Regions from separate parts of the Glutamicibacter sp. NPDC087673 genome, predicted to be linked through region 1. Evidence: riboswitches for the same ligand, from Rfam matches in the RefSeq annotation. Region 1 holds a riboswitch; the other holds the start of a gene.

What was found. Region 1 has a riboswitch for S-adenosylmethionine ahead of ACIOTL_RS13760 (ABC transporter ATP-binding protein). Riboswitches for the same ligand answer to the same signal wherever they lie in the genome.
Region 2: it holds a riboswitch for S-adenosylmethionine, as region 1 does, so the genes downstream of both, ACIOTL_RS10250 (O-acetylhomoserine aminocarboxypropyltransferase/cysteine synthase family protein) here and ACIOTL_RS13760 (ABC transporter ATP-binding protein) in region 1, are expected to answer to the same signal.

The regions. Positions count from the first base shown of each region.
Region 1 is NZ_JBIUWB010000005.1:283,306-290,353, forward strand. It holds gene ACIOTL_RS13755 (acyl-CoA dehydrogenase) at 1-1,083, opposite strand, end outside; SAM riboswitch class I at 1,099-1,190, opposite strand; SAM riboswitch class I at 1,458-1,559, shown strand; gene ACIOTL_RS13760 (ABC transporter ATP-binding protein) at 1,565-2,386, shown strand; gene ACIOTL_RS13765 (aliphatic sulfonate ABC transporter substrate-binding protein) at 2,474-3,496, shown strand; gene ACIOTL_RS13770 (ABC transporter permease) at 3,566-4,330, shown strand; gene acs (acetate--CoA ligase) at 4,387-6,348, shown strand; gene ACIOTL_RS13780 (BCCT family transporter) at 6,429-7,048, opposite strand, start outside.
Region 2 is NZ_JBIUWB010000004.1:2,915-9,962, forward strand. It holds gene ACIOTL_RS10240 (DUF1852 domain-containing protein) at 1-278, opposite strand, end outside; gene ACIOTL_RS10245 (LysR family transcriptional regulator) at 402-1,343, shown strand; SAM riboswitch class I at 1,573-1,663, shown strand; gene ACIOTL_RS10250 (O-acetylhomoserine aminocarboxypropyltransferase/cysteine synthase family protein) at 1,748-3,061, shown strand; gene ACIOTL_RS10255 (cystathionine gamma-synthase) at 3,058-4,278, shown strand; gene ACIOTL_RS10260 (GyrI-like domain-containing protein) at 4,350-5,219, shown strand; gene ACIOTL_RS10265 (DUF222 domain-containing protein) at 5,282-6,991, shown strand.

The DNA of each region.
Region 1 (7,048 bases):
CAGCTCGCATACGGCGTAGCGTTCCTCGTCGTTCAGTCCCGGATCGCCCAGGGCGGCTTCAACTTCAAGGACTGCGCCGATCACCACGGAGTCGGCAGCGAAGGACTCCGCGGAAACTTCGCCCACCAGCTGGAGGACCTGGGGTTCCTGGTATACCGGCACCCCGGTTCCAGTGGTGAAGATGCGGGTGCGCGCCTGCACCGCGTGACGCAGGTCGTTCAATGCGGCGCGGGCGATGCCCGCCTGCACGGCCATGAGGACCAGCTGGAAGATCGCCGCTTCGGAGTCATTGGTCTGCTGCGGCATGAAGCAATCCACCGGGACCTGGTGGAATTCGGTGGTGCCGGTTCCGGTGAGGCCCTGGCCGAACCCATCCCAGTCGTCGAGGATCTTGACGCCGCTGCGCTGGGTGGAGACCACGGCGATCTGGCGGCCGGCGAGCTCCGGGTGGGCCACGGCAACGGTGGTCCAGTCGGCAAAAATGGTGCCGGTGCAGTAGTACTTTTCACCGTCGATCACCCAGCGCCCGTCCACGGTGCTGGCCTTGGTGTTCAAGGTGCCCAGGGCGTTGCCACCGCGTTCGGTGTAGGCGTTGCCGATAATCTGCCCGGCAGCGATGCGAGCGACCCACTTCTTGCGCAGCTCTTCGTCCTCCATCGCCAAGACGTTCTCGACGAATGCGATATGCGCACGCCACAGCTGGCCAACGTGGGAGTCCGCCTCGGACAGCTCGATGAGCAGGCGGAAGACATCCACCAGCCGTGCGCCGTAGCCCCCGTCGGCAACGGAAAGGCGCAGCGCACCGAAGCGCTCGCGGTTCAGCAGGCCTACCTGCTCGAAAGGAAGCACGCGGTTCAAGTCGCGGTCCTTGGCGGTTGCGGCGATCTGCGCAAAAACGGGACGGAAGATTTCGGCCAGCCGGTCGTATTGCTCATCCGCACTTGGTCCGGGGGTGATTTTCAGCAATTGCCTAGTCGGCAACTGTTCTTCAAACTTGTCCAGGTCCATTGCGGTGGCCTGCGAAGGGTCACTGAGCTGGTTGAAGTCCAGTCCGAGGGCATTGTGCGATTCACCAATAGGCATCAGGGTTCTCAATTCTTTCCATCGGTCCTGGCGGTAGCACCGTCCCGCTATTGGGGTGGTTGCTGCGGCGTCGTGGAGCCAGATCTCTCAGCCGCTCTGGATGGGTCGTAATTCATTTGTAACGGTAATAAACCGGTGATTCCAACCCGCGAAGTCACATTTCGTCCCAGTGCCGGAAGTGCCCATCTTCAAATTTCACAGCCTAATCCGTGTCCTGCCGAAGATGAGTTGCAAAGTTTTGCTTAATGTCGAGCAAACCGGCCTGCAATAAAATAAATAACGAAATTTCTGGGCAATGTGACGTAGTTGTCGAAGATTTTTTCATATTACGCGAGATTTGCGTTCAAATCGTTCGACTCGTTGTAATGGACACGTAACCATCCCGAGCGGCCGAGAGATCTGGCTCGTTGACGCCGCAGCAACCACCTTTGGAGTTTTGCTCTGCAGGCCGGTGCTACCGCCAGGACCGATGGAGATGAACATGACTCTTTCCTTTGCAGCGCCCGAGGCAGCTCCCGTTGTCTCAGCTTCAAGCGCCCTGGGTGTGCAGTTCAGCAACGTGTCGCGGACCTTCACCACCAAGATGGAAAGCCTCACGGTCCTGGCCGATATCAACCTGCAAATTCCAGCAGGTCAAGTCGTGGCCATTCTTGGAGCCAGCGGTTGCGGAAAATCCACGCTGCTGCGTTCAGTATCGGGCTTGGACCAACCCACCACCGGCACCATCCGCACCGGCACCCGCGAGGTCACCGGCATCAACGAGTTATGCGCCGTTGCCTTCCAGGAGCCCCGGCTGCTGCCATGGCGCTCGGTTCGCCAGAACATTGCACTGGGCCTGGCACCGGAAACCGATAAGCGCGCCGGCAACTCGCTGATCGATGAGTTGATCGAGCTGACCGGTCTGAGCCATGCAGCCAGCTTGCGCCCACGAGAGATCTCCGGAGGCATGGCGCAGCGGGTTTCGCTGGCTCGCGCGCTGGCTCGGCGCCCGGGTGTATTGCTTCTTGATGAACCCTTCGGCGCCCTCGATGCGCTGACACGCTTGAAGATGCAGGATCTGCTGCTCTCGATTCACGCATCGTTCCCCACCACCGTTCTCATGGTGACCCATGATGTGGACGAGGCGTTGACTTTGGCTGACCGCGTGATTGTTCTGGGGCGAGGCGCTGAGCATAGTGCAGCGGGCGTCATCGAAGATCTGTCCATCTCAGCTGGGCATCCACGCCGGCATACCGATGAAAAGTTCGTTGCAGATCGTCTGCACCTATTGCGCCTGCTCGGCGTCGACCCAACCAACCATTAGTCCCGGGCACGCCGTGGGGTCCGAACCATTCGGCGGCCTCTTTGCCTTTCACCTACACCGCTTGCACGCACAATTCTAGGATTCTCCATGCTTTTGAACCGTCTCACCCGCCGCACTGCATTGTCCGCCGCCGCCTTGCTCGTTGGCGCAATTGCCCTGACCGGCTGTGCTGGCGAAAACGCTACAGCCTCCTCGGATGGCCAGACCCTGTCCATCGACTTTGCCACATACAACCCGCTGAGCCTGGTGCTCAAGGAAAAGGGATGGTTGGAAGCAGCCGCCAAGGAGCAGGGCGTAAATGTCGAATGGATCCAGTCCGCTGGTTCCAACAAGGCCAATGAAGCTCTTCGCGCCGACGCAATCGATGTTGGTTCCACAGCCGGTTCCGCTGCGCTCCTGAACCGTTCGAACGGTGCACCCATCAAGACCATCGCACTGTATTCGCAGCCGGAATGGGCGGCCCTGGTAGTGGATAAGGACTCGAAAATCGAGTCCGTTGAAGATCTCGCTGGCAAGACCGTGGCCGCTACAAAGGGCACCGACCCATACTTCTTCCTGCTGCAGGCGCTGGAATCCGCGGGCTTGAGTGAAGCTGACATCAAGCTGCAGAACCTCCAGCATGCCGATGGACGTACCGCCCTGGCCAACGGCTCGGTTGATGCCTGGAGCGGTTTGGATCCGATCATGGCCGCTGCCGAAAAAGACGGCGCGCAACTGGTTTACCGGAACTTGGATTTCAACACCTACGGTGCGCTGAACGCTCGCGAAGACTTCATTGAGCAGAGCCCCGAACTCGCCCAGCTCGTTGTCGATGCCTACGAAAAGGCTCGTGGCTGGGCAGCTGACCATCCCGAGGAAACCGCAGAAATCCTGGCCGACGTAGCAGGGCTCGAACCAGGAGTTGCTGCCACCGTCATTGAGGAACGCTCCAATCTGGACGTTCCGGCAGTTCCCGACGCCAAATTCACTGGAGTCCTGAGCAAGATTGCTCCCACGCTGGTCGCTAGCGGCGATGTCTCGGAGCAGGAATCCGTTGATGAAGCTCTGGAAACCCTCATCGATGACCAGTTTGCCGTCAAGGCAGACGCAACAAAGATCTCCGGAGAGTAACCAGCCATGAGTCCCACTAACGTGGCTGGAACCCGCGGAAGCCAAACACCTGCCAAGCAGAAGGCCAGCATGGCCGCAACGATCCTGCGTGCCCCGAAATGGCTGCTTGCGCTGGTCTTGCCGCTGACCACCCTGGCTGTGTGGCAATTTGTCACCGTTACCGGAATCGTTGCTCCGTGGACACTGCCAACTCCGGGTTCAGTGGTTTCTGCTGCCATTGAGCTCTTCCAGGATGGCGAACTCGGAAAGCACATCGGCATCTCCACTCAGCGTGTTCTTCTCGGTTTCGCCTTCGGATCATTGCTGGGCTTGGCGCTGGGTGCGCTTGTCGGGCTGTCCAAATTGGCAGATGCATTTCTGGGACTGAGCATCAGCGCCCTGCGTGCAGTCCCTTCCTTGGCTTGGGTTCCGCTGCTGGTGCTCTGGATGAAAATGGGTGAAGATTCCAAGGTCACACTCGTGATCATTGGTGCCTTCTTCCCGGTCTTTACCACCGTCGCCTTGGCGTTGCGCCATGTCGATGCCCACCTGGTCGAAGCAGCCCGCGCCTTCGGGTTGAAGGGACTGAAGCTGCTGCGCACCGTCCAGCTGCCCGCAGTGGTCCCTTCGATCTTCTCCGGACTGCGTTTGGCACTAGCCCAAGCTTGGCTCTTCCTGGTCGCAGCCGAACTCCTCGGCGCGTCAATGGGCCTTGGCTTCTTGCTCACCGACTCGCAGAACAACGGCCGATTGGACCGCCTAATCATGACCATCGTGCTGCTGGCCGTCTTTGGAAAGATCACCGATGCCCTGCTGTCGATAGCAGAACGTTGGGCTATCAAGCGCTGGACCTGAAACTGGACCAGCTAGTACCCGCTGACAAAACTACCCCTCACCAAAGAAAGTTTGCGATGACCACCGAATTGGCAACAACCTCAACTCAAGTTTCAGAGGCAGCACGCCAGGAATTCTGGGACGAAGCGGCGAACCTCTTGGATTGGGACACCCCGTGGCACACCACCAGCCGCATCATTCCGGCCGATCCGGATGCCAAGCGCGGACCGGAAATTTCTTGGTACCTCGGCGGCAAGCTGAACGCCGCAGTGAACTGCGCCGACCGCCATGTAGCTGCGGGACGCGGCCAGAAGGTCGCACTGTATTTCGAAGGCGAGCCCGGTGACCGGGTAGCCGTCACCTACAAGAATTTGCAGGAGCGGGTCTCCCAGGCAGCCAACGCCTTGGAATCCCTGGGTGTGGTGAAGGGCGACCGCGTGCTCATTTACCTGCCGGTGCTCATTGAAACAATTGTCATCACCTTGGCTTGCGCCCGCATCGGCGCCATCCATTCGCTGGTCTTCGGCGGGTTCTCCGCCGAGGCGCTGAGGTTCCGCGTGGAGGACACCAAGGCAAAGGTCCTGGTCACCACCGACGGCCAGTTCCGCCGCGGCACTTCGGTTCCGGTCAAAGGCAACGCCGATGCGGCCGTTGCCGGCGAGAACGAAATCGAAAAGGTCCTGGTTATCCGCCGCACCGGCGACGAAATCCTGTGGACCGAGGGCCGCGACATCTGGTGGCATGAGGTGGTTGATACCCAGTCCACCGAGCACCACGCGCAGGCATTCGATGCGGAAACACCGCTGTTCATCATGTACACCTCGGGAACCACCGGCCAGCCGAAGGGCTTGGTTCACACCACCGGCGGGTACCTGACGCAGGCGGCCGCCAGCTACAACCTCCTGTTCGCCAACCCGGACGAGTCCCAGCGCGCCAAGGACGTGCACTGGTGCACCGCCGACCTCGCCTGGGTCACCGCGCATACCTACGAGATCTATGGCCCGTTGGCCAATGGCGTCACCCAGGTAATCTACGAGGGCGTCCCCAACGCCCCGCACCCGGGCCGCCACTTCGAGGTCATTGAACGCTACAAGGTCACCAGCTACTACACCGCTCCCACCTTGGTCCGCTCGTTGATGGGCTGGTTCCCGGACGGCATCCCCGCTCAATACGATCTGTCCTCGGTGAAGATCGGCGGCACTGTGGGTGAAGCCGTCAATCCCGAGGCATGGAAATGGTTCCGCCAGCAGATCGGCCGGGACAGCGAAGCAGGACTGCCGATGGTTGACACCTGGTGGCAGTCCGAATCCGGCGCGACCGTGCTTTCCCCCCTGCCGACCGATGGACATTTCAAGCCAGGCTGCGCCGCACGCGCGCTGCCGGGCATCTCGGTGGACATTGTCGACGATGGCGGCCTGAGCGTGCCGGCCAACCAGCAGGGCAATATTGTCATCACGCGCACTGGCCCGTCGATGGCCCGTACCGTATGGGGCAACCCGACGCGCTACTACACCAGCTACTGGGAACAATACGTAGAGCAAGGCTGGTTCTTGGCTGGCGACGGTGCCCGCTTCGATGAGGACGGCGATATCTACATCCTGGGCCGCACCGACGACGTGATCAATATTTCCGGCCACCGGCTTTCCACCATTGAAATCGAATCGGCATTGGTCACCAACCCCGGCGTGGTGGAAGCCGGCGTCTGCCCCACCCCGGATTCCAAGACCGGACACGCTGCAACCGCCTTCGTGGTACCGCTGGACAAGACCCTGGTTGCCGAGTCGCCTGACGAGCAGCTCGTTGCACGGCAGGCCGAGTTCATTGCTGAACTCCGTGATACCGTCGCGGTGCAGATCGGCCCGATTGCCAAGCCGCGGGAAATCGTCTTGGTTCCAGATGTGCCCAAGACCCGTTCGGGCAAGATCATGCGCCGCCTGCTCACCCAGCTGTTCGAGGGCACCACGCTCGGCGACACAACGAGCCTGCAGAATGAGCCGTGCATTCCGGAGATCAACGCGATCTGCCGCGCGCGCGGCTAATCGCTGCTCCCAAGCCCCTTGGGGTTAAACAAATGAAGCTTCTTCCCCGGCTGGGGAAGAAGCTTCATTTGATTTGCCGGTTAGGAATCCCCGGCCGTTGGCTTCTGGCTCTGGCCATCGCCCGCGCTGCCCTTGCCGTCCTGCACCGGGTCAGCGGTGGCTTCGGTGGCGAAAAGCTTCACTTCGGAGGCCCTGCCCTCGGCCCTGACCAAAGGGATTTCGGTGGTCATCAAGCTGAACTGGCCACCCTCATGGCGGTCAACCGCCTGGCCCACGGACTGTTCCAGGACCTGTCGAGCCACCTTGCCGCGAAGCACCAGCGGATCCTTGCTCAGGTCCTTCCACAACGCCACGCAGAGCAGGAGCATCACAATCACGAATGGCAGCGCCGAAACAATAGTGATGTTCTTCAGCCCGGTCAATGCCTCCGCCGGATGATCGCCGCCAGCCAGCAGCATCACCGCGGCCACAGCGCCGGTGGCCACGCCCCAGAAGATCACGGCCTTCTTGGATGGCTCTTCAGCGCCGCGTTCGCTGAGCGCACCCATCACGATCGAGGCCGAGTCTGCGCCGGTCACGAAGAAGATCGCAATCAGCAGCACGGTGACGACCATCAGCACGGTAGCCATCCAGCCCGACAGCGGGAGGCTGCCAAGCATGTCGAAGAGGATCAAATCGAAGTTGATGTCTGGTGCGCCAT
Region 2 (7,048 bases), on a different contig from region 1:
AAAAGGGGAAATTTCTGGTCGTTATTATCGGCAGTGAAATGCACGTTGGCAGAAATGATTTCCAATTCCAGCGCATAGCGGTCACCCTGGGGATTGTCCCAGTGAGCCAAGGAATTGAAGCGGCGGTTGATCATTGTTAAAGCATTGTTCAGGTTCTCTGCGCGGCGTTCTCCGCGTGCCAAATTGGCGAAGTTCGTGGTGGTGCGCGAATTTGCTGAAGGGGTGTAATTCTCGTCGAATCTGGTGGTGCTAATGCTGAAGGTCAACGCGTCTGCCATGATGGCCAATCTGTTTCTTTGGGGGCCGTAGTGGGCCGAGGGGAAGTCGATGCGTCAATCATGCAGGGTGATTCTTGATATCGGGTAACTCGATATAACTATGGATTCATATAGACTCTGGCTATGGTTCAGGGAACAAATGGCTTGACGCTGCAGCAACTTCGCTATTTCGTGGCGGTCGCCTCGGAGGGGTCGATCTCGGCTGCCGCCGACCTCATTTACGTCGCGCAGCCCAGCATGTCCTCAGCGATGAAAGAGCTTGAATCACGGGTGGGGCGCACCTTGCTGATGCGTTCGGCCAGGGGAGTAACGCTCACCGCCGAAGGCGCAGAATTCCTCGGCTACGCCCGGCAGGTGCTCGAGCAGGTGGAGCTTCTTGAGCATCGATATCTCGGCCGCCCCTCGGCCCGGCGGCTGCTGGGCGTCTCCACCCAGCACTACTCCTTTTCGGTGGATGCCTTCGTGCGGATGGTGCAGGCCAGCGGGGCCGACGAGTACCAGTTTTCGCTGCGCGAGACCCGCACCGAACAGATCATCGAGGACGTGCGCACGCTGCGCAGCGACATCGGGATCCTGTACCGCAGTGACTTCAACCGGAAGGTCATCGACAAGCTGCTGCGCGAATCCCGGCTGGTCTTCCACCCGCTGTTCCTGGCCGATCCGCATATCTTCATCTCGCGCAGCAACCCGCTGGCCACTCGTGAACAGGTCACGCTCGAAGACCTCGAAGACCTGCCCCGGCTGACCTTCGACCAGGGCGCGAATAATTCCTTCTACTTCGCCGAGGAGGTGCTCTCCACGCGCTCCAGCCAACGCGAAATCCAGGTCTCGGACCGCGCCACCATCTTCAACCTCATGATCGGCTTGGGCGGGTACACGATCTCCACCGGCATCATCAGCGACGAGCTGGATCCCTCCATCGTCGCCATCCCGCTGGCCATCGAGGAGCGCATCGAAATCGGCTGGATCGACCACGCCGCCATCCCGCTCACCGACCAGGCCCAGCGCTACCTGCAAGAAGTGCGCACCGTGGTCGCCAGCTTCGGGGTAGAAGTGCTCGGCTGAACCGCCAGCAGCGTAACCGCCGGTCATGGAGCACCGGCGCATCGTCACAAACTTCCAGAAAAACCTCTACATCACGCCGATTCCGCTCAAAAGCTCGCTTCACAAAAGGGTTCAGGCCCCCGCGTCATCATGACAAGGCGACGACATATGAAGCGCAGCGGCCTTGTATGAAGCCGGGCGCCGGATACCGCTTGCACCGTTTGCGGCGGATAGCCAACCATGGAAGAACAACCCATCAAGAGCGGCCGAGAGATCTGGCTCGGAGACGCCGCAGCAACCATCGGGAATCCGAAAGGTGCTACCGCCAGGAACGATGGAGCAGTTCCGAACGCGTTATTGCGTAGCATCGTGCCGCCGCACGATGCCAATCGGTGCACTCCCTCGCAGAGAATCGAGGAGGAGCCATGAGCCAGGAAACCGACGCGGTCCACGCAGGGTACCGCCCGAGCGGAGAGTTCCGCCCGATGCTGCCGCCACTGCACAATTCCGCGGCCTACCAATTCGCATCGCATGCCGAAGCGGTCGAGAAATTCGCCTTGCGCCAGGCCGGATTCACCTACTCGCGCACCGGCAACCCGACCGTGTCCATCCTGGAACAGCGCGTGGCCGCCCTGGAAGGCGGAGCCCACGCGGTAGCCACCGCCACCGGGCAGGCCGCCGTGGCCCTGTCCCTGCTCGCCCTGACCCAGGGACCCAAGCACATCGTGGCCTCCTCCTCGCTCTACGGCGGTACCGTGGACCTGTTCACCGACACCTTCGCGGACTTCGGCATCCGCATCAGCTTTGTCGACCAGGCCGATCCGTCCGCCTGGGCCGCTGCCATTGAGTCGGACACCCGGGCGTTCTTCCTGGAGTCCGTCTCCAACCCGCTGTGCACCGTGGCCGATCTGCCCGCCATCGCGGCCATCGCCCACGATTACAACATCCCGGTGGTCGTGGATAACACCCTGGCCACCCCGCTGAATGTGCGTCCGCTGGATTTGGGTGCCGACATCGTGGTGCACTCGGCCACCAAGGGCCTGGCCGGACACGGCTCGGTGCTCGGTGGCGTCGTGGTGGACTCGGGGAAATTCGACTTCTCCGATGCCGCCCGCTGGCCGCAGATCGCCGCCCCGCGGGTGCGGCTGAACAACACCTCGCTGCTTGAGCGCCACGGGCCGGCCGCCTACGCGATGCTGGTGCGTTCCAAGTTCCTGCACGACTTGGGCCCGACCCTGGCCCCGGCCAGCGCCCAGGGCATCCTGGCCGGCATCGAGACCCTGCCGGTGCGCGCCGCCCACGTGCAGCGCAGCGTCACCACGCTGATCGGCACTCTGGCTTCCCACCCTGGCATCGCGGCCATCCACCACCCGTCCCTGCCCGGCCACCCCAGCCACCAGCTGGCCCAGACGCTCACGCCCAAGGGCACCGGCTGCGTGCTGGCCATCGAGCTGGCCCACCCATCGCTGGTTTCCCCGGTAATCGACGGGCTCAAGCTGATTTCCCTGGCCGCGAATGTGGGGGACACCCGCACCATGGTCTCCCACCCAGCCACCATGACGCACTGCCGGCTCTCGGAGCAGCAGCTGGCCGCCGCGGGCCTGAACACCTCCACCCTGCGCCTGTCGGTGGGATTGGAAGACCCCGCCGACCTGCTAGCAGATATCACCCAATCGCTGGATCTTGCATTGGCCGCAACCCAGGCCACCGCCGACACCAAGGAAGCGAGTTTCGCATGAGCGGCTTCAACACCCTCGCCGTGCACGCCGGCCAGCACAAGGATCCGCACACCGGTGCGGTGATCCCGCCGATCTACCAGACCAGCACCTTCATCCAGGACGGCATCAACGTGCTGCGTGCCGGGCACGAGTACTCGCGCGGCTCCAACCCGACCCGCAACGGGTTCGAATCCCAGCTCACCGCGCTGGAAGGCGGCACCGCCGGCTTCTCCTTCGCTTCGGGCATCGCCGCCGAAGACGCACTGCTGCGCGCGGTGCTGGCGCCAGGCGACCACATCATCCTGGGCGCCGACGGCTACGGCGGCACCAACCGGCTGATCTCCAAGCTGCACCGCAAATGGGGGATCACCTCGTCAGCGGTAGACATCACCAACCTGGACGCGGTGCGCGCGGCGGTGCGCCCGAACACCGCGCTGCTCTGGGTGGAAACCCCGTCCAACCCGCTGCTGGGCATCGCCGATCTGGCCGGCTGGGCTGCCATCGCCCGCGAGCACGGCGCCCTGCTGGTGGTGGACAACACCTTCGCCACCCCGTACCTGCAGCGGCCGCTGGATTTCGGCGCCCACGCGGTGGTCCATTCCACCACCAAGTACATCGGCGGGCACTCCGACGTGCTCGGCGGGGCCGTCATCGTGGCCGACCACCTGCACCGCGGGCAGAGCCTGGCCGAAGCGGTGGGCTACCAGCAGTTCGCCGGGGGCGCGGTCTCCGGTCCGCAGGATTCCTACCTGGCCGCCCGCGGGCTGAAAACCCTGGGCCTGCGCATGGAACGCCACGGGGCTACCGCCTCCACCCTGGCCCGCTGGCTCGATGACCAGCCCGAAGTCACCCGCGTCTACTACCCGGGGCTGGAACGCCATCCGGGCCACGAGCTGGCCAAGTCCCAGTCCGCGGCCGGCCGCGGCTTTGGCGGGATCCTCTCATTGCAACTCTCCGATGAAGCCGCCGCCCGCGCCTTCGCCCAATCCATGGAGTACTTCCAGCTCTCGGTGTCCCTGGGCGGGGTGGAGTCCCTGGTCTGCTATCCGCGCGAAATGACCCATGCTTCGCTGATCGGCACCCCGCTGGAAATCCCGGCCAACCTGGTCCGCCTCTCGGTGGGCATCGAAGAAGCCGACGACCTGATTGCCGATCTGGAACGCGGCCTGTCCGCGGCCCGCGCGGCGTCCAAACCGGTCGTCGCCCGGGTATGTGAAAAGACTCTGGAAAACGCCTGATCGCTTCGAACCGCGATTATCGGGCGGCGTGCCCCTACCCTGAAGAATAGTAGTTGGGGAAGGGTGGAATCATGATCGGAATTCTCAATCGGCTCATCGAGCAAATCGAGGCTCAGCTACGCGCCGAGATCAACCTCGCTGACTTGGTGCACGCCGAAGGTACGACGGAATACCATGTGCGACGGATGTTCTCCTCGCTGTCCGGCATGCCGGTCTCCGAGTACATCCGCCGGCGCCGCATGACCCAGGCCGCCGCGGATCTGCTTGCCGGTCAGGACCTGCTGAGCATCGCGATCCGTTACGGCTATGGTTCGGCCGAAGCATTCGGCCGGGCCTTCCGAGCGGTGCATGGCGCGTCCGTGGCCGATGTCCGCGAGAATGGTGGCCCCCTTCGAAGCCAACCAATCATCAGGTTCAGCCTGACCGTCGAAGGGAATCGTCCCATGGATGCACGAATAGTTGATCGAGAAGAATTCCAGCTCATTGGATACGCCACGCAGGTACCGCTGATTCACAACGGTGCCAACCCGCACATCCAAGCCCACATCGCCTCCATCCCGATAGCCGAGCACGCTCGGCTCAAGGAGCTGTCTTCCGCGCAACCTGCCGGTTTGCTGCAGGTCAGCGCACAGGTGGACCCCGATTACCGCGAAGGCAGCGAGCTGACCTACCTGCACGGTGTCGCCGTACCCGGTGGCATCCAGGTGCCGAAGGGCCTGGACGCGATTCAGGTTCCTGCTGGCCAGTGGGCGGTCTTCAGCGTTTCGGGCCCCTACCCGTCGGCGTTGCAGGACCTCTACGCCGCCACCGCTACCGCGTGGTTCCCGTCCAATCCGTGGCGTTTGCGCGTGGGGCCGTCCATTGTCGCCGTGCTCGATCGGGCCCCGGACTTCAGCACCGCGACCTGCGAGCTCTGGCTGCCGGTTGAAGCCGGCAACTAGACTTGTCCACAGCCCGTACACGCATGCCCTGCAGATCCATTTCTGCGGGGCATGGTGTACCCATGAGCAGAGAAATCGCGCAAGCGCTGAAGGACCTGGCCGACGCCAACGCGTTGGCCGCTTCAGCGACCCATGTCCTGGCCCAAGGCGGCCTCACCGCCGGCCAGGCCGCCTATTTTTCGATGCTCGCTGAAGACACGTCCCAATCTCTCGCCCGGACCCAGGTCCACGCGGCAGCTGCCCTGCGGCGTACCGGCGCCCACAAGCTCGACCAGGAATCCTTCCAGGCCATCTCCGATCTCGGGGCCCACCCCACCGTCGAGCAAATCGAAGCCGCGAAGGGGCGCACCACGACAGCGCGCACGCATTTCAAGGATGCCAAAGGACTGATGACCGGCTGGCTGGATATCCCGCGCAGCACCGCCGCCGCCCGCCTGGTGCAGGCCGACTGCCTGCTTGGCGGCACGGACGAGGCAGGACAACCGACTGATCCGTGGCTGCCGGAGCTTGCTACGCAGTTCGACGACCCGAGCATTGATCCGCGGCTGGTTGCCTCGGCGGCAATGAAGCTGCATTCGCTCCGCAAGGATCTGGGCGAAGGCAAAGCCGCAGAGGCGAAGAAGCAGCAGCTCCAGGCAGAATCCGCAGCCTTCCTGCGTTCAGAGCCCAAGTCAGCGCGCAAGCACATCAACGACATGGTCTCGCAGATCAAAGCGGGCCAGCGCCCGCTCAAGGCTCTGCTCGACGGAATCGGAATCTTCAAGCGCGGTATGCGCAAAGGGCTGGTTGAATACATCATTCGTGTTCTCCCATCGCATGCCGCATACATCGAGGCCTACTTCGCCAATCTGGATAATCCTTCCACCGTTGCCGGCAACCGCGCGGGCTTGAAAGACGTCGATGCCCAGTTCACCGGTGAGGAAACCAGCGGCTGGGACGATGAAGAAAGCAAACCCGACTGGGCAAAAGACGGACCGGGTGACGAAGCGACGGAGGACATTGGAGATCTCGACTCGGAAGACGAGGATCTCCAGGGCGAAAATGATGATCTCCAGCCAGAAGTTGCTTCCGCCGAAGCGAAGCAGGCCAACGCTGAATGGGACGACCTGAAACCCGAGCGAAGACGGCTCGTTGGTTTCATGGCCTTGCTGATGAGCGAACGGAAACCCAGCGGAGGCCCGCCGGAACAGCAATCAGGACTTGCCAGTGCGCAGGTGAGCGTCATCTTGGATTGGGATAAATTGCAGCAGCGAACCGAGGATTTCGCTGTGACTTCCTCGGGGATTCTGTTATCCCCGGGGGAAACCAGGACCGCACTGTGCAATGCCGGGATTCTCCCGGTGGTGCTGAACGGCAAGAGCCTGCCCTTGGATCTCGGACGAACGCAGCGGCTATTCACCAAGGCCCAAGTCCGAGCCCTGCGGGCAGCCTATCGAGGCTGTTCCTATCCCGGGTGCAGCATGCCTGCGCAGCGGTGCGAGGCGGATCATCTGGATCCGTGGGAGAAGGGCGGGCGCACTGATATCAAGTCTGCGGTGTTGAATTGCTTGATTCACCATACGGCCAGGCATTGCGGGTTGTTCCAGGCGGTGAAGATCCCTGGGAGCCGGCCGATGGTGCTGTTGCCGCCGGAGTTGGATCCGGAGCAGAAGTTGCGGATCAACACCTATTTCATGACTCCGGCCGAAGGGTTGGAGGCCGAAGCGTTGGCGGAGGAGACCACGGTGAAGTGGCGTGCTGGGTTGCTGGACGTCGAAATCGCCGAGCCATGAGCAGCACGCACAAGGCTTAAAGCGAAAGGTCCTGGAAGCAGTGCGCTTCCAGGACCT